DNA from 4 places in the Variovorax sp. LjRoot84 genome. Region 2 is predicted to be linked to each of the others. Evidence: predicted binding sites of a transcription regulator. Region 2 holds the regulator's gene; each other region holds the start of a gene.
The links. The regulator sigma-54, encoded in region 2, starts transcription at its own class of promoters, with help from an activator protein. The targets are predictions, from matches to a motif close to TGGCANGNAANCTGCTTT.

Region 1 (4,700 bases), 3.7 Mb from region 2:
ATGGTGGCGGCCGGGCCGTTGGTGAGCATGACGATGCGGTCCGACAGGAGCACCGCCTCGTCGACGTCGTGGGTGACCATCACCACCGTGCTGTGCGTCTTCTGCACGATGGCCAGCAGCTCGTCCTGCAACTTGGCGCGCGTCAGCGCGTCGAGGGCGCCGAAGGGCTCGTCCATCAGCAGCACCTTGGGTTCCATCGAGAGGGCGCGCGCAATGCCCACGCGCTGTTTCATGCCGCCGGAGATTTCGCCGGGGCGCTTCTGCGCGGCCGGCGTGAGGCCGACCAGCGCGAGCGCCGCTTCGGTGCGCGCCCTGAGCTGGGCCTTGTTCTCGGTCGAAGCGAACACGCGCTCGACGGCGAGGTAGACGTTCTCGTAGCAGGTGAGCCAGGGCAGCAGCGAATGGTTCTGGAACACCACCGCGCGCTCGGGCCCCGGGCCCTTGATCTCGCGGTTGGCGCACAGCAGCACGCCCTGCGTGGGCGTGGTGAGGCCGGCGATCAGGTTCAGCAGCGTGGACTTGCCGCAGCCCGAATGCCCGATCAGCGTGATGAACTCGCCCTTGGCCACCTGCAGGTTGATGTCGCGCAACGCGAGGAAGCTGCCCTTGGGCGTCTTGAAGCGCTGTTCGACGTCGTGGATTTCGATGTACTTCATGATGGACCGATCGTCCTGAGCTTGTCGAAGGGTCATGCCTTCACCTCTTCGAACGTGAATGCGGTGGCGATCCGGATCAGCGCGAACTCGAGCACGAGCCCGACCATGCCGATGACGAAGATCGCGATGATGATGTTGGCGACGTTGAGGTTGTTCCACTCGTCCCAGACCCAGAAGCCGATGCCGACGCCGCCGGTCAGCATCTCGGCCGCCACGATCACCAGCCAGGCGGTGCCGACCGCGAGGCGCACGCCGGTCAGCATGTAGGGCAGCACGGCGGGGAACAGGATCTTGGTGAGGATCTTCCACTCGGAAAGATTGAGCACGCGCGCCACATTCATGTAGTCGCTGGGCACGCGCTGCACGCCCACCGCGGTGTTGATGATCATGGGCCAGATCGAGCAGATGAAGATGGTCCAGATCGCGGCCGGGTTGGCGCCCTTGAAGACCAGGAGGCCGATCGGCAGCCAGGCCAGCGGCGACACCGGTCGCAGCAGGCTGATCAGCGGATTGAACATGCGCGAGAGGAACTCGAAGCGACCGATCGCGAAGCCGGCCGGGATGCCGACCGCGGCGGCCAGCCCGAAGCCGAGCGCCACGCGCTGGAGCGACGAGAGCACGTTCCAGCCCACGCCCTGGTCGTTGGGGCCCTTGCTGTAGAAGGGATCGCTGAACACGGTCAGCGCCTGTTGCCAGACGGCGGCCGGCGACGGGAAGCCGGTGGTGCTTTTCAGCGCCACGAGTTCCCAGATCAGGACCAGCAACGCAAAGCCAAGGATCGGCGGCAGCACGCGCAGCCAGATCCAGCTGAAGTCGCGCGGGGCGCGGGGCGTGGTCTCTTCCTGCGCGAGCTCTGCAGGCGGGACGGAGGCGGCCGCGGACTTCCTGGCGGCTGCCGGCGTGGCGAGCTGCCCCTGGGCAGCCTCGAGCGGGGAGTGAAAGACGGCACTGACCATGGCGGGCTCCTCAGGCATTGACCTTGAACGACTCGGCGTACTTCTTCGGATCCTTGCCGTCCCACACCACGCCGTCGATCAGCTTGCTGCTGCGCATCGTGTCCTTGGGAACGGAGGTCTTGGTCGCGGCTGCAGCCTGCTTGTAGATGTCGATGCGGTTGATCTCCGTGGCCACCTTGAGGTAGTCCGGATGCTCCTTCAGCAGGCCCCAGCGCTTGTGCTGCGTGAGGAACCACATGCCGTCGGACAGGTAGGGGAAGGTCGCCGCGCCGTCGTTGTAGAACTTCATGTGGTTCGGGTCGTCCCAGTTCTTGCCCAGGCCGTTGGTGTAGCGGCCCAGGATGCGCTGGTTGATGGCGTCCACGCTGGTGTTGACGTAGCTCTTGTCGGCGATGGTTTCGGCCATCTTGTTCTTGTTCTGCAGGCCGGCGTCGATCCACTTCCCGGCTTCGAGAATCGCGGCCGTCACGGCGCGCGCCGTGTTGGGGTATTTCTTGACGAAGTCGCCGGTGGTGCCGAGCACCTTCTCGGGATGGTCCTTCCAGATGTCCTGCGTGGTGACGGCCGTGATGCCGATGCCGTCCATGATCGCGCGCTGGCCCCAGGGCTCGCCGACGCAGTAGCCGTCCATGTTGCCCACGCGCATGTTGGCAACCATCTGCGGCGGCGGCACGGTGATGACCTTGGCATCCTTCAACGGGTTGACGCCGTTGGCGGCCAGCCAGTAGTAGAGCCACATCGCGTGGGTGCCGGTCGGGAAGGTGTGGGCGAAGGTGTATTCGCCTTTCTCCTTCGCCATCACCTTGGCCAGCGAGGCGCCGTCGACCGCGCCCTTGTCGGCCAGTTTCTTCGACAGCGTGATCGCCTGGCCGTTGTTGTTGAGGGTCATCAGGATGGCCATGTCCTTCTTCGGCCCGGCGGTGCCGAGGTGCACGCCGTAGATCAGGCCGTAGAGCACGTGGGCGAAGTCGAGCTCGCCATTGACCAGCTTGTCGCGCACGCCGGCCCAGCTGGCTTCCTTGCTCGGCACGATCTTCACGCCGTACTTCTTGTCGATGCCGAGCACCGAGGCCATGACGACGCTGGCGCAGTCGGTCAGCGGGATGAAGCCGATCTTGACTTCCTCCTTTTCTGGCTTGTCCGAGCCTTGGGCCCAGACGGCTGCGCGCAGGGCGGGGTCGAGCCCGACCGCGCCGATGGCGGCGGCTTGCAGCACGCGGCGGCGATTCAACTTCGGTTTCAGCAAATCGGTCATGGGGCGAGCTCCGGAATGAAGAAAAGACAAAAAGCACAAAACAAAAAAGGCGTCCCGACCACGCACGGGCCGCTCGATAACGAGCCCTTGCGGGATGGGGACGCCTTTGTCCGGTTCGGTGGGTCGCACCCGCCGTTGGATGCCACCTGCCTGAAGACCCTTGCAGGTCTATGCAGGTTTGTTAAGCAAACTGCGTGCCAGCAGTTCAGAGGGGTGGTTTGCTATCAAATCGATAGCCTCCAAAGTCCGCGTCGTGAGGCAAGAGGCGCCGAATCCCTTGAACTGCGATCGAGGCACAGTTGTTGTGCAGCGCACCAATTCAGGTGCGAGGCGCCCGGGACGCCGGCTCGCCGGGCAGGTATTCGGCCATCGAGAGCACCGATTCGGCGACGTCGACCAGCCTGCGGTTCTGGCTCATGGCTGTCTGGCGCAGCATCTTGTGCGCCTCCTCCTCGCTGAGGCGGCGGTGTGCCATCAGCAGGCCCTTGGCGCGTTCGACCAGCTTGCGCTCGTTCAGGGCCGCGCGCACGGTGTCGAGTTCGTCGCTCATCGCCTGCAGCCGGTGCGACTGCTCCTGCACCATCTCCAGAATCGATCGCTCGAGCTGCCGGCCGTAGGGCGTGGCTGAACCCATGGTTTGCGGGTGGCCCGGCGCGTCTGCAGCGGGCTGCTCGTCGAAGAAGACTGCCGCCGGTGTACCCGCCTCGCGCGCCAGCTTGGCCAGCAGCGCGTCATGGGCCTGCAGCTCGGCCCGGGCCTGGCTCGTTTTCTGTTCGCAGACCCGGCGCAGGTCGGCGGCCAGGCGCTCTTCGATCGATTGCATGGCGTCGATGCGCCGGCTGCAGCAGTCGAACCAGGTCTGGCTCAGTTCGGTATCGAGTGCCACGCCGGCGGGTGCCGCGCAGGCGATGCGGCGCAGCCGTTCCTGCTCCGCCAATTGAGCGGGGGATTGACTGCTGCGCCAGAGCTCGGCGATGCGCGCGCCCGAGAACTCGGCGAAGACCTGGAAGCAGCGCTCCTGCGATTCGATCAGATGCAGCCATTGCTGCTGGCGCGCGCTGTCGTTGTGGCCCGAGGCGAAGGCCGCGGCGCCGCAGGCGCGCTCCTGGCCGGCGAACTCCTTGCCCTGCATGAAATTGAACATGGCCACCAGCTGGCGAGAGATTTCCGGGTCGGTGGCGCCGTCCGCGGCCTCGAACACGACTGCGAGCAGCCCTGCGATCAGCTTGACGAAGGCGGCCGTCGCCTCAGCCGGGCTGAGCTCCAAGGCGCCGACGCGACGGCGCAGCTCGGGCAGGCCCTCGAGGCCCGGCAGCACCCAGGCGATGCGGCTGAACAGGCGCGCACCGTTGCCGATGCGGCCCGCGTCGGCCTCGAGCTGATCGAACGAAGCGCGCACCGCCTCTTCCACGCGCAGGCATTCGGCGATCTGCTCGCTGCGCTGCGAGACGAAACGGTGGCCACGCGACGCCAGCAGCACGTTCGAGATGCCGCGTTCGCGCTGCAGCGCATGGACCAGGCGGCCGATCGTGCCGACCAGCGCGCTGGTGCGGGCGAGCTGCTCCAGCGCGTCGATTTCGCAACGCAGGGCGGCCATCAGAAAGCTCAGTCCGGATTTCATCGTGGGGCGGCATGGCTGAAGAGCCATCCTAAGGACATGCAGCAACATCCGTGCCCCGACATCGTGCGCACCCTACACTCGTCGCATGTTTGTATTGGGAATCGAATCGTCCTGCGACGAGACCGGCGTGGCCCTGGTCGAATCCGGCGCGAGCGGCTTGCCGCGCCTGGCCGCGCACGCGCTCCACAGCCAGATCGCGATGCACCAGGCCT
Region 2 (4,700 bases):
CATCATCAGCGACGGGCATGTGCTGGCACAAGGCACGCCTTCGGAGATCGTCGACAACGCCGAGGTACGACGCGTGTACCTGGGCGAGCATTTCCGGATGTAGGGGACCGTACTTCGATGAAGCAAGGGCTCTCGCTTCGCGTTTCCCAGCACCTGGCGCTCACGCCGCAGCTCCAGCAGTCGATCCGGCTGCTGCAGCTCTCCACGCTCGAGTTGAGCCAGGAAGTGGAGCAGATGCTCGACGAGAACCCGTTCCTCGAACGCACGGCCGAAGAGGCGCCGCGCGAGGAGTTCGGTCTCGAGGCGGCCGATGCGCCGGTGCGCGACGAAGACCGCCAGGCCGAGGGCGAGGCTGACTTCGTCCCCGGCTCGGCCGCGGCGCCGGCCGAGGTGGCGGTCGCCGCCAACGGCGATGCCGAAGCGGCTGCGCCCGTCGACAGCGAACCCGACTGGGAGGGCGACGGTACGGTCGACCTCGCGCCCGACGACAGCGAATGGGGCGGCGATGCGCCCGCGCGCGCCAACAACCTCGGCGACGACGAGCGCACCGATGCGACCGAGCTCGCGCGCAGCCAGGAATCGCTGCAGTCCTTCCTGCACCGGCAGGCGCTGTCGCTGCGCCTGAACGAGAACGACTGCGCCGCGCTGCGCTTCCTGATCGAATCGCTCAACGACGACGGCTACCTCGAGGATTCGCTGCCGGCGCTGGCCTCGGGCCTCGCGGGCGACGACAACGACCAGTTCGACGAACTGGTGCATCACTTCCAGGTCGCGCTGGGCCTGCTGCAGAGTTTGGAGCCGGCCGGCGTCGGCGCCCGCAGCCTCGGCGAATGCCTGACCATCCAGCTGCGCCAGCTGGCGAGCGCCAAGGAGAGCGAGGAGGAGGCCCAGGTGCGCAAGACCGCCATCGCGATCTGCAAGCAGCCGATGGAGCTGCTCGCGCGGCGCGACTTCAAGCGCCTGGCCACGCTCACGCGCAGCAACGAGGACGAGGTGCGCGCCGCACTGCAGCTGATCGCCAGGCTCGAGCCCAAGCCGGGGCGCCGCTTCGTCGACGTCGAGCGCAACATCGTCGTGCCCGACGTGATCGTCACGCGCATCGGCCACGGCACCAACGCGAGGTTCCGCGTCATGCTCAATCCCGAGGTCATGCCGCGGCTGCGCGTGCACGACATCTATGCCGGCGCGCTCAAGCAGCACAAGGGCGAGGGCAGCCAGGCGCTGTCGCAGCGGCTGCAGGAAGCGCGCTGGTTCATCAAGAACATCCAGCAACGCTTCGACACCATCCTCAGGGTCTCCAACGCGATCGTCGAGCGGCAGAAGAGCTACTTCGTGCACGGCGAGCTCGCGATGCGGCCGCTGGTGCTGCGCGAGATCGCCGACGAGCTGGGCCTGCACGAATCCACCATCAGCCGCGTGACCACCGCCAAATACATGGCCACGCCCTACGGCACCGTCGAGCTCAAGTACTTCTTCGGCTCGGCGCTCGGCACCGAAACCGGCGGCAACGCCTCCAGCACCGCGGTGCGCGCGCTGATCAAGCAGTTCGTGAGCGCCGAGGACGTGAGGAAGCCGCTGTCCGACAGCCAGGTGTCCGAGATGCTCAAGGAGCAGGGCATCGAGTGCGCGCGCCGCACGGTGGCCAAGTACCGCGAGGCACTGCGCATCGCGCCTGCGAATCTGCGCAAGGCACTCTAGCGATGAGTCGCCGTCCGAGTCCGCTCCCAAGCTGGATTCGCCTCGGCCTGGCCTTGATGGCGGTGCTTCTTCTTTCCAGCGGCTGCGCGATGCTGCCGGCCGAATTCGAGCGCACGCCGTCCAAGGCGATGCCCTTGTCCACCGGAACCGTGCTGGGCCGCATCGCCAAGGCCTCGCAGCCGGATGCGGACTTGAGCGGCTTCCGGCTCATGCCCAGCGGCGACTTCGCGCTCAACACGCGGCTCGAGCTCGCGCGCCGCGCCGAGCGCACGCTCGACGTCCAGTACTACCAGATCGACAACGACGAGACCGGCCGCTACCTGCTGCGCACGCTGCGCGACGCGGCCCAGCGCGGCGTGCGCGTGCGGCTCCTGATGGACGATCTCTACACCGCGGGCGAGGACGAGCTGCTGCTCGCGCTGGCCGCCACGCCCAACCTCGAGCTGCGGCTCTTCAACCCGTTTCCGGCCGGGCGCGGCAGCATGCTCAGGCGCTTCTCGGCCTCGCTCTTCGACTTCAGCCGCGTCAACCGGCGCATGCACAACAAGCTCTTCATCGCCGACGGCGCGATGGCGGTAGCCGGCGGGCGCAACATCGGCAACCCGTACTTCACGCAGACGGCCGGCGCGAACTTCATCGACCTCGACACCTTCGTCGCCGGCGCTCTGATCCCGCGCCTTTCCAGCCTGTTCGACCTGTACTGGAACAGCGAGCACGTGCGGCCGATCGAAACCGTGGTCGCGCCCACGCTCGCGCGGGAGGCACGGCAGCGGCGCTTCGAGGAGCTGACTGCACCGGCCACCACCCCGGCACCGCGTCCGCCGGCGCCCAACGACCTGCTGGGCTACAGCCCGATCGTCGAGAACCTCAACGCCGGCAAGCTCGACCTCATCTGGACCACCGCCGAGGCGTATGCCGATTCGCCCGAGCGCGTGATCGGCAAACAGGTCACTTACGGCGGCGTGCCGCTGCTCGACGTCGACAGCGTGCGCTACAACGTGGTCGAGCAGATGCGGCGCGGGCGTTCCGACGTGACGCTGGTGTCGCCCTACCTGATCCCCGGCAAGGAGGGGCTGGAGGTGCTGCGCGAGATCCGCCGGCGTGGCATGAAGATCAGCGTGGTCACCAACTCGCTGGCCGCCACCGACGAGCCCGTGGTCCACACCGGCTACCGCCGCTACCGGGCCGACATGCTGCGGCTCGGCGCCGAGATCCACGAGCTGAGTTCGGTGCGCACGCGGCGCAGCGTGCGCCTGGGCCTGTTCGGCACGCAGATCGGACGCCTGCACGCCAAGTCGGCCGTGATCGACGGGCGCACGCTCTTCGTCGGCTCGATGAATTTCGACCCGCGCTCGGAAGTGCACAACACCGAGATCGGCCTCTTCATCTTCAGCCGCGAGATGGCGCAGCAGGTGCTGAAGCTGGTCGAGGTGCTCAAGCAGCAGGGCGCCTACAAGGTGCGCTTCGCGCCCGGCACCGAGAAAATGGAATGGGTGAGCGAGGAGGCCGGCGTCGAACAGGTGCTCACCAGCGAGCCCGATGCGGGCTTCTGGGACCACCTGATGCTGGAACTGCTGGCGCCGCTGGCGCCGGAGAGCCTGCTCTAGATCTAGACCTCATCAGTAGCGATAGCGGTCATGACGGTCATGGTGGTCATGGCGGTCATGGCGGTCATGGCGGTCATGGCGGTCATGGCGGTAGTGATGGCGATGACCGTGCCGGTACTCGTCGCGGTATTCATGGCGGTAGAAGTGCCGCGGCGGCGGGCGCTGGTAGTCATACACGGGAGCCGGACGGTAGTGCCGCGGCGGCGGGTCGTAGTAGACCGGCGCCGGGGCATAGTGGACCGGGCTGGCAATGCCGACGGCGACCCCTGGCACATGGATGCCCACCGACACGGCCAGGTCCCTGGCGCTGGCGGACGTGGCGCCCAGCACGGCCGCGGCGGAGAAGGCGCCGGCGGCGATCCACTTGAAGAAACGGGTGTGCGCGATGTTCATGAAGAAACTCCTGAAGGCATGAAGTGCCGTTGGGGTCATTGCACCCGGCCCGCGTAAAGCAGGACCCGCCTGCTCTGTGAAGCTTGTTGCTGAATGTTGCAGCGCGGACGTACAGCGCAGGAGCGGGACTTACCACATAAAATGCATTTTTGTGGGGTAAGGAATCCATGCCTGTCCAGCACGCCCTGTACCGCATGCATGAGCTGGCTTTCCGCACGCAGTACGCCGAGCTCAAGGAACGCACTGCGTCTGCGGGCCGCCTTCTTCAAGGAACGCCCGGGAGCCTTCAGTTGCGCCGGGGGACAGGCTATGCCTACTGGTATCGGGTCTTCTATCCGGCGCCTGGCAAGAAGGCCGAGCAGATCGTCTGCAAAGACGGGGACACCGCGGCACTCGACGAAGTGTCCCGCGAGATCGAGTTCGCCCAATGGACAAGCGCCCAGGTGAGAAATCTCAGGAAGCTCGATTTCCAGGTGGCGGACAAAGGCGTGGCGAGCGTGCTGGTCGAGCTTCACAACGCGGGCATCCTGGGCGCGTGCCTCGCACTGGTCGGAACCTTGGGCTTCATGGCCTGGTTGAACGAACTCGGAGCGATGGCGGTATCGGCCCGCACGCAGGACGTCGACATTGCCGCCCGGCAAAAGCTGAGGCTTGCAGCGCCGGCGTCCTTTCTTGAAGCGATGGAAGCCACCAGGCTTGGTTTTCATCCTGTTCCCGGGATGCCAAGCCAGGCGCCCTCGACTTCCGTGAAGCTCAAGGGCAGGGATGGATTGCGAGTCGACGTTCTGACGCATGGCGAGGAGCTTGGAAAGACCGTTCCCCTGCCGCAGCTGAAATGGCATGCCGAGACCGTGCCCCACTATGACTATCTGCTCGCGGAGCCAAGTCGCGCCGCATCGCTTGCCGGCGGCCATTGCATCCCTTTGACGTTGCCGCAGCCGGAGCGCTTCGTCTGGCACAAGCTCTACGCGAGCGCCGAGCGCAAGGCCAAGCCCGAGAAAG
Region 3 (4,700 bases), on a different contig from region 2:
GACTCAAGCGCGTGGACCACCTGTTCGTGCTGACGATGACGGCCTACAACTTGACGCGCATGCGTTCGCTGGGACAAATCCGTCCGCAGGGGCTCTGAGGCAACCAGAGGCGCGCAAAACATCCTCAAATCAGAGAAAACGGCTCGCAAAAACCCTGCCTGACGCACCATGTGAAAAGCGAACCCTCGGCCGGCAGGGAGGACTCGCTTTGAAGGGGAGTATTTCCGCACCCTGCTAATGGGAGCTCCTCGCGTGCCACCAGAGGCAGTACAGCAGGCCCAGCACGATCAGGGCGCCGAAGAACTGGTAGGACTGCCTACGATGCCGCCAAGGCGCACCATCAGCACCCGGCCTTCCCGCGGCAACGTTGGTCAGTCATCTGGTCGGGGAGTACCGCGCCGTTGCCAGCGACAAGGGGTAACGCAGGCGAGCCACTCATTGAGTCGCGGGGTTGCTGCCGCTGCGCCCGCGCCTCAATGCTCGCTCAGAGTTCTCTTGACCCATTCCGCAATCGCGTCCGGGGATCTGAATTCATCGACAGAGCGCGCAGCAACCTGGGGAATGCGTGACCGCCAAAGGCGGACAACGTGGACTGTCCCATACAGAGTGCGTTCACGGATGTTTCCTCCACTTGCTGCTACGAATGCATCGCGAACCGCGCACGATGCTATTCGCGTCCGACTGACTTGTAGAGAACGTGGCCTCGAGGATCGAACCGCCCCTCAACCACCGGCCTTTGGCGGCACGGCCCATGCGAAAGAGGTCAGCGGGTAGTCGAAGGCTAACCACCACGGCACGTCGTGCGAAGTCCAGGTATGTGCCGAGGGTTGAACGCCAGGATCCGAGCTCGATGTCGCGGCATGCACGATCACTTGCGCCTGGGCCACCCGTTCATCCATCAGTTCAGAACCGAAGCTTGTGCAGAAATGCCTCAGCTTCCGCAGTGTCGACTCGAACGATGCGAGTTCGTCGGCGCCGCTCAGCCAGCGGAAGCTCTTCCCACCCGCGCGTGCCGTCGTCGCGAAAGGCGCAGCCTGCGCCTTGCGACATGTCGCGCAGTGACAATGCATGATGGGGCCGGCAAACCCATCCACCTCGTCGCCGACCGCGCCACAAAGACAAGATGCATTCATATCGACCTCCTAGCTTTGACGGCGGTGTTCAATTCTGTTCGGGGCTGCGAAGACATCGTCACTCCCTTCAGGAGCTGGCCAGGCGTCTCTCAATTTGGACCGAATGGGCCGTGTTTCGCGCCCCGCTCAATGGCTGAATAGATCCATCGGCGTCACGGGCCCTCGCGATGATGCGCACTGAGCTGGGCCTTCGCGGCAGCGGAAGCGTCGCTGCGAACTGCTGCCATTCGAATTCGTGACGGGGCCGGACCTCGGCCGATTGCCACGTTGCTGCGCCATCGGTGCTGAGAGCCACGCCGCTGACGCCGTTGTTGCTCCAAGCCCAGCCCTTGACTTCCACCTTGTCCGTGCAGATGGTATCGCCGGGAGCGGGCTGGGTGATCAGCGAATTGGGCTCGACTTCCCACACCGGCTCGCGAACCACCGCTCCCCCGCGCTCCATGTCACGGTTGTACCAGACGGTAGTGAAGGGGTCGCTCGCACGCCGGCGCCGGACCGACAGCCTGCACAGCCACTTCGTCATGTTGGTGCCGAACCAGCCAGGCACGATGAGCCGAACCGGCCCGCCCCGCTCGCGCGTCAGGGGTGCGCCATTCATCTCGTAAGCCACAAGCACCTCGTGGGACAGCGCCTTCGAGATCGGCAGATCCTTGCGATACCGGTTCATCTTGCGGCCGCCGAATTCGCCGCTGTCGAGCCCGTCCGACCAGACATGGGTGGCACCCGTCTCGAGCTGCGCTTGCTCGAGCAGCACCGCCAGTCGCACGCCCGTCCATCGGACGTTGCCCACCCGCAAGAGATTGCCGCTGGCCGGCACCAGGGGACTGCCGAAGCATTCGTGGAACGCGGTGACGGAGGCTGTGGGCAGCCGCCTCAGGCCCTCCAGCCCGATCGAGAAAGGCCTGCGAACCAACCCGTCCACCTGCAGTCGCCAGCGCTCGACGTCGACCTCGACGGACCCCATGTGGATCGTCTCGAAGAGATGCGCATCGGACGTGATGAAGTCGCGCAGCATCGCAGGATCAGGCGGCGGCTTCAGATGGAATCCGGGAGACCCCCCGTGGACCACCGACCGACGCTCCTCCCCTTCGGGAAGTGGCGGCAGGAACGGTGGCAGGCACGCGGAGCTACTCATTCTGGACCCCAACCGTCAACTCATCGTCAAGCAAGCGGGGGAACTGGGGGCTGGACTGCCCCGACCACACAACCGGCTCGTGGCGGCGGCGTTCGACGCCAAGCGAGAAGATATCGAATCGGTTGTAGTACCCCACCACGTCATGGAACTGCTTCGGCTCAATGCACTTGTTCAGGTCGAACTCGGCATAAGCAATCCCCTCCTCGTTCTGCAGCGTGTCCCCGATCTGCGTGCCGGTGGGGTCCACGAACATCGATGCGCCGCGCGGAGTGCCGTCGACCACTTCCGCCACGGCGGGATCACGATCCACCAGAAAATCACGCATGGCCTTGTCCATGAAGCTCGCGCAGATGATCCCGAAAGCTTTGGCCTCGAATGAATGAGCGGACGCTCGAATGCGGTTCGCCGCAACGTTGTCGAAGTTTCCGCCTCCCGACGGCTTGCGCGTGGGCCACATCGGAGGCCAGCTGGATACATGAATCTGCTCCGCTTGGGCCATGAGCGAGTAGCGTGCGAGCGGGTTGGTGTTCTCGCCGCAGATCAAGCCGCCGATGCGCCCGAAACGTGTCTCGGCGACTCGAAGTCCCTGGCCGTCTCCGGGCGCCCAGACCAGCTTCTCGTAGAAGGTCGGCACCAGCTTGCGATGATGGTTGAGCAACTCGCCCGTCTCGCCGATCAGGATGTTCGAGTTCCAGATGCAGCCGGCGCTGGCCGTGCTGCGTTCGCTGATGCCCATCGACACGCAGACCCCGAAGCGCCTGGCCGCCGCGGCGATCAAGGCCACCTCGGGCCCCGGCACGTAGACGCTGTTCTCGACCATCGCCTCGAACAGATCATGGTTGTAGATGGGCGCCCACAGGGCCGCCCAGACCGGGAACGCCGGAATATAGGTCTCTGGAAACGCAATCACCTGCGCGCCATGGAGCGCGGCCTCCTTGATGATGGAAACCGCCTTTTCGGTCGTGGCGGTCTTGTCCAGCAGCACCGGCGCTGCGTGGGCGGCGGCAACCTTCACCCGGGGCAATGAACTCATGACAGGTACTCGCTTGCGTTGCTGAGGCTCACAGGATAGTTGCCAGTACGGCGGCGTAGATGCTCAAAAAACGCAATGAGAGGTGCGTTTTTGCAGGCTCCACTGGATCGAAGTCCTTGAACCTTTCAAGTGCGTCCAATCAACCCAAGTCCGTCCGAATGGCGACCGCCGATTCAAGCAGCGCGCTCCGTGTGAATGCGCCGCCCACGCTCGCGCCATGGAGGATCTGTGCACAGAGGGTTGCGAATTTCCTGGCGGTCGTTTGCACGAAACATGCTCACCATCACGATGTCGCGGATCCGCTCCGTAAAACCCAGCTTGGAGGGACTATGAACCCATCTCACGAGTACGTTCGCCTTTCCAGCGCAGGCCTCTGCGCATGCGGCAGCACGCATGGTGACAGCGAAGAGTGCCTCGCAGGAACGCCGGCGAATGCCGACAAGGCGCTGGCCGGCGCTATGGCCGAGGGCATGCTGCACGGCCTCTTTCCCGAGCGCAGCCTACGCCGAGCCTTCGTCAAGACGCTGGGCCGGGCCGGGACGCTGGCCGCACTCACGGCCCTCACGCCCCTGACCCAGCTTGCCGCTGTCGCGCAGGAGCGCAAGGGTGCGCCGGAGAAGAAGCGACTCGCAGTCGGATTCCTGCCCATCACATGCGCGACGCCGTTGATCTATGCGGAGCAACTCGGACTTTTCCCGCGCGAGGGGCTTGAATTGAGTTTGCAGAAGATCGCCGGAATCGCACTGATCCGCGACAAGATGGTCAACGGCGAACTGGATATCTCCCAGCAGGTGATGCCCGTTGCGCTGGCCATGTCCGTCGGCATAGGCGGCGCTCCCATCCCGGCCCGGGTGATGACGGTGCTCAACCAGAACGGCAATTCGCTGGTCCTTGCGATGAAGCACAAGGACAACCGCGACCCGAAGAACTGGAAGGGCTTCCGATTCGCCGTGCCGTTCGAGCAATCCCACCAGATGCTCCAGCTGCGCCACTACCTCGCATCGGCGGGGCTGGATGCGGACAGGGACGTGTCCTACCGCGTCGTTCCTCCTTCCGAGTACGTCTCCAACCTCCGCGTGGGCAACATCGACGGCTTCTTCGGCGGCGAGCCGGGCGGTCAGCGAGCCGTGTACGAAGGTGCAGGTTTTATTCACTTGGTCTCAAGCGAGATCTGGCCGGAGCATCCTTGCTGCTCGGTCACAGCAACCGAGGCCTGGATCAAGGCCCATCCGAACAGTTTCATGGCAGCCTACCGCGCGATCATCGCGGCGAGCCTGCATGTGTCCGAGCCTGCCAACCGCGCGGGGATGGCCAAGATCCTCTCCCAGCCCCAGTATCTCAACCAACCCGAAACGGTCGTGGACCAGGTCCTCACCGGCAGGTATGCCGATGGACTTGG
Region 4 (4,700 bases), 5.4 Mb from region 2:
GGAATGTCGAGCCAGTAGAGCGAGCGTTCGTGCGGATGCCAGAACGGGGATTCACCGAGCTGGCAGAGGCTGTCGTCGAGCGTGGTCCACATGGCGCCAGCTTAGGCGAAAAAAAGCCCGCTCGCGCCGAAGCGCTCGCGGGCCGAACATCCAAGGGAGACCTTGCTTGCTTGAAATGATCCGTTTCGTTTCAGCGGTTGTAGGCGGTTTCGCCGTGGGCCGAGATGTCGAGGCCTTCGCGCTCTTCTTCCTCGCTCACGCGCAGACCGATGGTGAGGTCGACGATCTTGTAGGCGATGAAGGACACCACGCCAGACCACACGATGGTCAGCAGCACGGCCTTGAGCTGGATCCAGACCTGGGCGCCGATGCCGTTGGACACCACGCTGGCCGTAACCCAGTCGCCCACCAGGCCGGGGCCGCCGAGCGCCTGGGTGTTGAACACGCCGGTGAGTAGCGCGCCGACGATGCCGCCCACGCCGTGGACGCCGAACACGTCGAGCGAGTCGTCCGCGCCAAGCATCTTCTTCAAGCCATTGACGCCCCAGAGGCAGGCGAAGCCGGCGACGAAGCCGATCACGATCGCGCCCATCAGGCCGACGTTGCCGGCGGCCGGCGTGATGGCCACCAGGCCGGCGACAGCACCCGAGGCGGCGCCCAGCATCGAGGCCTTGCCCCGCATCAACGCTTCACCGATGCACCATGCGAGCACGGCAGCGGAAGTGGCCGAGAAGGTGTTCATGAAGGCCAGCACGGCGCTGGTGCCCGCTTCGAGCGCGGAGCCGGCGTTGAAGCCGAACCAGCCGACCCACAGCAGCGAGGCGCCGACCATGGTGAGCGTGAGCGAATGCGGCGTGAAGGATTCCTTGCCGTAGCCGATGCGCTTGCCAATCAGGAAGGCGCCGACCAGGCCGGCGACGGCGGCGTTGATGTGCACCACGGTGCCGCCCGCGAAGTCGAGCGCGCCCCACTGCCAGATGAGGCCGGCCTTGGCGTTCATGGCATCGACCACATCCTTGCTGGCATAGGCGTCCGGGCCCATCCAGAACCAGACCATGTGCGCGATCGGCGCGTAGCTGAAGGTGAACCACAGCGCCATGAAGAGCAGCACGGCCGAGAACTTGATGCGCTCGGCGAAGGCGCCCACGATCAGGCAGCAGGTGATGCCGGCGAAGGTGGCCTGGAAGGCGGCGAACAGCAGCTCGGGGATATAGACGCCCTTGCTGAAGGTCGCGCCCGGCGCGAAGGTGCCGGCGGCCGAATCGAAGACGCCCTTCATGAAGATCCGGTCGAATCCACCGATGAAGGAGTTGCCCTCGGTGAAGGCGAGGCTGTAGCCGTAGATGAGCCACAGCACCACGATCATCGAGAAGGTGACCATGACCTGCATCAGCACCGACAGCATGTTCTTGCTGCGCACCAGGCCGCCGTAGAACAGCGCCAGGCCGGGGATGGTCATCATGATGACGAGCAGCGTGGACAGCAGCATCCAGCTGGTGTCGCCCTTGTTGAACGAGGGTGCCGGCGCGGCGGCCGGCGCAGCTGCGGCTTCTGCGGCGGGTGCGGCCGCGGCCGGTGCGGCAGCGGGGGCTGCAGCAGGCGCGGCGGCCGGCGCCGAGGCTGCGGGCGCTTCAGCCGCGGGCGCCGCCGGCGGCGTCTGGGCAAAGCCGGCGGTGCCGGCAGCGAGCACGCTCAGGCCGAGCGCGAGAGAGACGAGCAATTTTTTCATGTCGATTTTTCTTTCGTGCCTTGAAGTCAAAGAGCTTCGCGGCCTGTTTCTCCGGTACGAATGCGAACGACCTGCTCCAGGTTGTAGACAAAAATCTTGCCGTCGCCGATCTTGCCGGTGCGTGCGGCGCTTTCGACGGCTTCGATCACGCGCTCGACGAGCTCGTCGGCCACGGCGGCCTCGATCTTGACCTTCGGCAGGAAATCGACCACGTACTCCGCGCCGCGGTAGAGCTCGGTGTGGCCCTTCTGGCGACCGAAGCCCTTGACCTCCGTCACGGTGATCCCTTGCACACCGATCGCCGAGAGCGCTTCGCGCACCTCGTCGAGCTTGAACGGTTTGATGATGGCTGTGACCAGCTTCATGATGTTTCTCCTTTGGATGGAACAGGTCTGCGCGCTGTATGGATCAGAGCGTCTTGGTCAGCGTGACGATGAAGCGCGCCTTGTTGGGCGACCAGGTGGGTGCGCCGAAGCCCAGGTCGGGGCCGGACACCAGCAGGTACGAGCTCTTCTTGTTGGCGCCCTGCACCGAGCCGGCCAGCGACAGGCCGTTGCCGAAGTCATAGGAAGCGCCCACGTTGTAGTCGACGTAGCTCTTGTAGCCCAGGCTGCGGATGTCGCTGCTCATGCGCGTGTAGCCCAGCGCTGCCTTCAGCGTGACCTTGGGCACGATCTCCTTGGTGTAGGAGAGATTGAGGTAGCCGGTGTTGCGCCCCTTCAGGCCCGAGCCGTCACGCTCGCCAGCGTAGTTGAAGTAGTCCTTCGAGACGGTGTGGGAGTACTTGAAGGTGAAGGCGCCGATGGCCTCGTTGGCATAGGTGGCCGCGCCGTAGAGCTCGGTGGTGTTGCCGCGGGCGTTGCCCGGGTAGATGTAGGCGAGCGCACCGAAGTCGAGGTCGAACACGCCGGCCTTGAACTTGTAGCCGCCATAGATGTCGCTCTCGATGTCGTTGCCCGCGAGCCAGTTGACGCTGGAGTTCCAGTTGCCGATGTAGAAGCCGCTCTCGCCGAAAGCGTAGTCGAAGCCGCCCTGGATGGCGGGCTTGAAGGCCTTGGTCTTGGCGAAGCCGTTGCTACCGAGCACGTCCTGATCCTGACCGCGGAACTTGTAGTTGCTGGTGAGCGCAACATTGCCCGTGAGCTGGGCGCTCGCGATCAGGGGCATGGCAGCCAGCGAGACAACGGCCAGGGCAGAGGCGGTTTTACGGTGCATCATCGAGAGACTCCGGAGGTTTTGGAATGGAATGGAAGCCATCTCAAAGCAGGGAGCGTGCCAAACCGACCGTTCCGCACTGAGAAGGGCCTGGGACAGGTGCACATTGCAACAATGAGCAAAAGATGGGCGCACCATCTTGGGGAAGGGGAGAAGAATGAGCTTGTCTTTGGTGCAAAGCCGTGCCTTGCTGGGCCTGGAAGCCGCCAGTGTCACGGTCGAGGTGCATCTGGCCAACGGGCTGCCCAGCTTTACGCTGGTCGGCCTGGCCGATGTGAAAGTGAAGGAAGCGCGCCGATCGGAGGCAATAAAGTCTGTCGGGTGCTTCGTTTCGCCGCCCCCTAGTGTGGTGTTGCGCGCTTGTGGGAACTTAATTGAAGAGCGGGTCTCCGATGCTCTACTACGAAGCAGAGTGGAGAACGCAAGTGCGAGTGGCCCCCGAGATTGTGCTGACCGATGAGGAGCGAGCCGAGTTGACGCGGCTGGCTCGTTCCAAGCTCACCAGCGTGAGGCTGGCGCTGCGCGCGCGCATCGTGTTGCTGGCTTCGCAGGGGCTGCAGAACAAGGAGATTGCCGCGCAGGTGGGTGTGGGCCGGGTGCAGGTGTCGCGCTGGCGTGAGCGCTATCTCGAGTCGAGGCTTGCGGGCATCGAGCGCGATCTGCCACGCGGGGTGCCGCCGGTGAAGGTGGACGTTGCTCGCCTGGTGGCGTTGACGACCCAGAGCACGCCCGAGGCGGCCACGCACTGGAGCACGCGCAAGATGGGCGCCGAGTTGGGCGTCAGCGCCAGCACCGTCATGCGCCATTGGCACGCCCACGGCTTGAAGCCGCACATCGTGCGCGGCTTCAAGATCTCGCGCGACCCGAAGTTCGTCGAGAAGCTCGAAGACATCGTGGGGCTGTACATGTCGCCACCCGAGCATGCGCTGGTGCTGTGCTGCGACGAGAAGAGCCAGGTGCAGGCGCTGGACCGCACGCAGCCCGGGCTGCCGCTGAAGAAGGGGCGCGCGGCCACCATGACGCACGATTACAAGCGCAACGGCACGACCACGCTGTTCGCCGCGCTCAACGTGCTGGACGGCCAGGTCATCGGCCAGTGCCAGCAGCACCACACCCACATCGAGTGGCTGAAGTTCCTGCGCCAAATCGATCGCCAGACGCCCAAGGACAAGACGCTGCACCTGATCGCCGACAACTACGCCACGCACAAGCATCCGGCCGTGCAGGAGTGGCTGGCCAAGCACCCGCGCTTCAACATGCACTTCACGCCCACCTCGGCGTCGTGGCTGAACATGGTCGAGCGGTTCTTTCGCGACATCACCACCGAGCGGCTGCGCCGAGGCGTGTTCACCAGCGTGCCCGAACTCGTCGCTGCCATCGACGAGTATGTCGCGCATCACAACATCAAGCCCAAGCCGTTTATCTGGACCAAGAGCGCTCGCGACATCCTGCAGAAGGTCATCCGTGCCAATCGCCGCTTAAGTTCCAAACAGAACGCAACACTACACTAGAAGGTCGGGCGTGACGGGCACCAAAAGCGTCTTGAATCAAAGGCGACGATGCGGGACTGACCGGAGCCGGCGGAGCCCCGGCTCAATCTTCAGCGCCAGTACGTGACGCCGTCGTTGCACTTCCACGCCGTCTTGTCATCAGTGACCCCCGTGCTGACAACAGGGAGGCCCCTAGAGTCCATGCCAATGGATGTGACCAGGTCGCCCTCTTTGTGCCCAACCTTCTTGCAGTCGTGCTCCTTCAC

Region 1: ACSQ9I_RS10545 (CmpA/NrtA family ABC transporter substrate-binding protein) is a predicted target of sigma-54. The motif match lies at 3,050-3,067, and genes of this name have one in related genera.
Region 3: ACSQ9I_RS39710 (CmpA/NrtA family ABC transporter substrate-binding protein) is a predicted target of sigma-54. The motif match lies at 3,564-3,581, and genes of this name have one in related genera.
Region 4: ACSQ9I_RS01600 (TorF family putative porin) is a predicted target of sigma-54. The motif match lies at 2,990-3,007, and genes of this name have one in related genera.

The regions. Positions count from the first base shown of each region.
Region 1 is NZ_CAXUTE020000001.1:2,030,757-2,035,456, forward strand. It holds gene ACSQ9I_RS10535 (ABC transporter ATP-binding protein) at 1-656, opposite strand, end outside; gene ntrB (nitrate ABC transporter permease) at 689-1,612, opposite strand; gene ACSQ9I_RS10545 (CmpA/NrtA family ABC transporter substrate-binding protein) at 1,623-2,867, opposite strand; gene ACSQ9I_RS10550 (nitrate- and nitrite sensing domain-containing protein) at 3,187-4,488, opposite strand; gene tsaD (tRNA (adenosine(37)-N6)-threonylcarbamoyltransferase complex transferase subunit TsaD) at 4,574-4,700, shown strand, end outside.
Region 2 is NZ_CAXUTE020000001.1:5,723,325-5,728,024, reverse strand. It holds gene lptB (LPS export ABC transporter ATP-binding protein) at 1-103, shown strand, start outside; gene ACSQ9I_RS28250 (RNA polymerase factor sigma-54) at 118-1,698, shown strand; gene ACSQ9I_RS28245 (phospholipase D family protein) at 1,701-3,305, shown strand; gene ACSQ9I_RS28240 (hypothetical protein) at 3,318-3,698, opposite strand; gene ACSQ9I_RS28235 (GSU2403 family nucleotidyltransferase fold protein) at 3,893-4,700, shown strand, end outside.
Region 3 is NZ_CAXUTE020000003.1:287,401-292,100, reverse strand. It holds gene ACSQ9I_RS39730 (IS5 family transposase) at 1-98, shown strand, start outside; gene ACSQ9I_RS39725 (GFA family protein) at 723-1,133, opposite strand; gene ACSQ9I_RS39720 (molybdopterin-dependent oxidoreductase) at 1,201-2,148, opposite strand; gene ACSQ9I_RS39715 (carbon-nitrogen hydrolase family protein) at 2,261-3,301, opposite strand; gene ACSQ9I_RS39710 (CmpA/NrtA family ABC transporter substrate-binding protein) at 3,631-4,700, shown strand, end outside.
Region 4 is NZ_CAXUTE020000001.1:311,210-315,909, reverse strand. It holds gene ACSQ9I_RS01615 (SMP-30/gluconolactonase/LRE family protein) at 1-92, opposite strand, end outside; gene ACSQ9I_RS01610 (ammonium transporter) at 191-1,729, opposite strand; gene glnK (P-II family nitrogen regulator) at 1,756-2,094, opposite strand; gene ACSQ9I_RS01600 (TorF family putative porin) at 2,138-2,944, opposite strand; partial or broken gene ACSQ9I_RS01595 (YifB family Mg chelatase-like AAA ATPase) at 3,102-3,239, shown strand; gene ACSQ9I_RS01590 (IS630 family transposase) at 3,370-4,455, shown strand.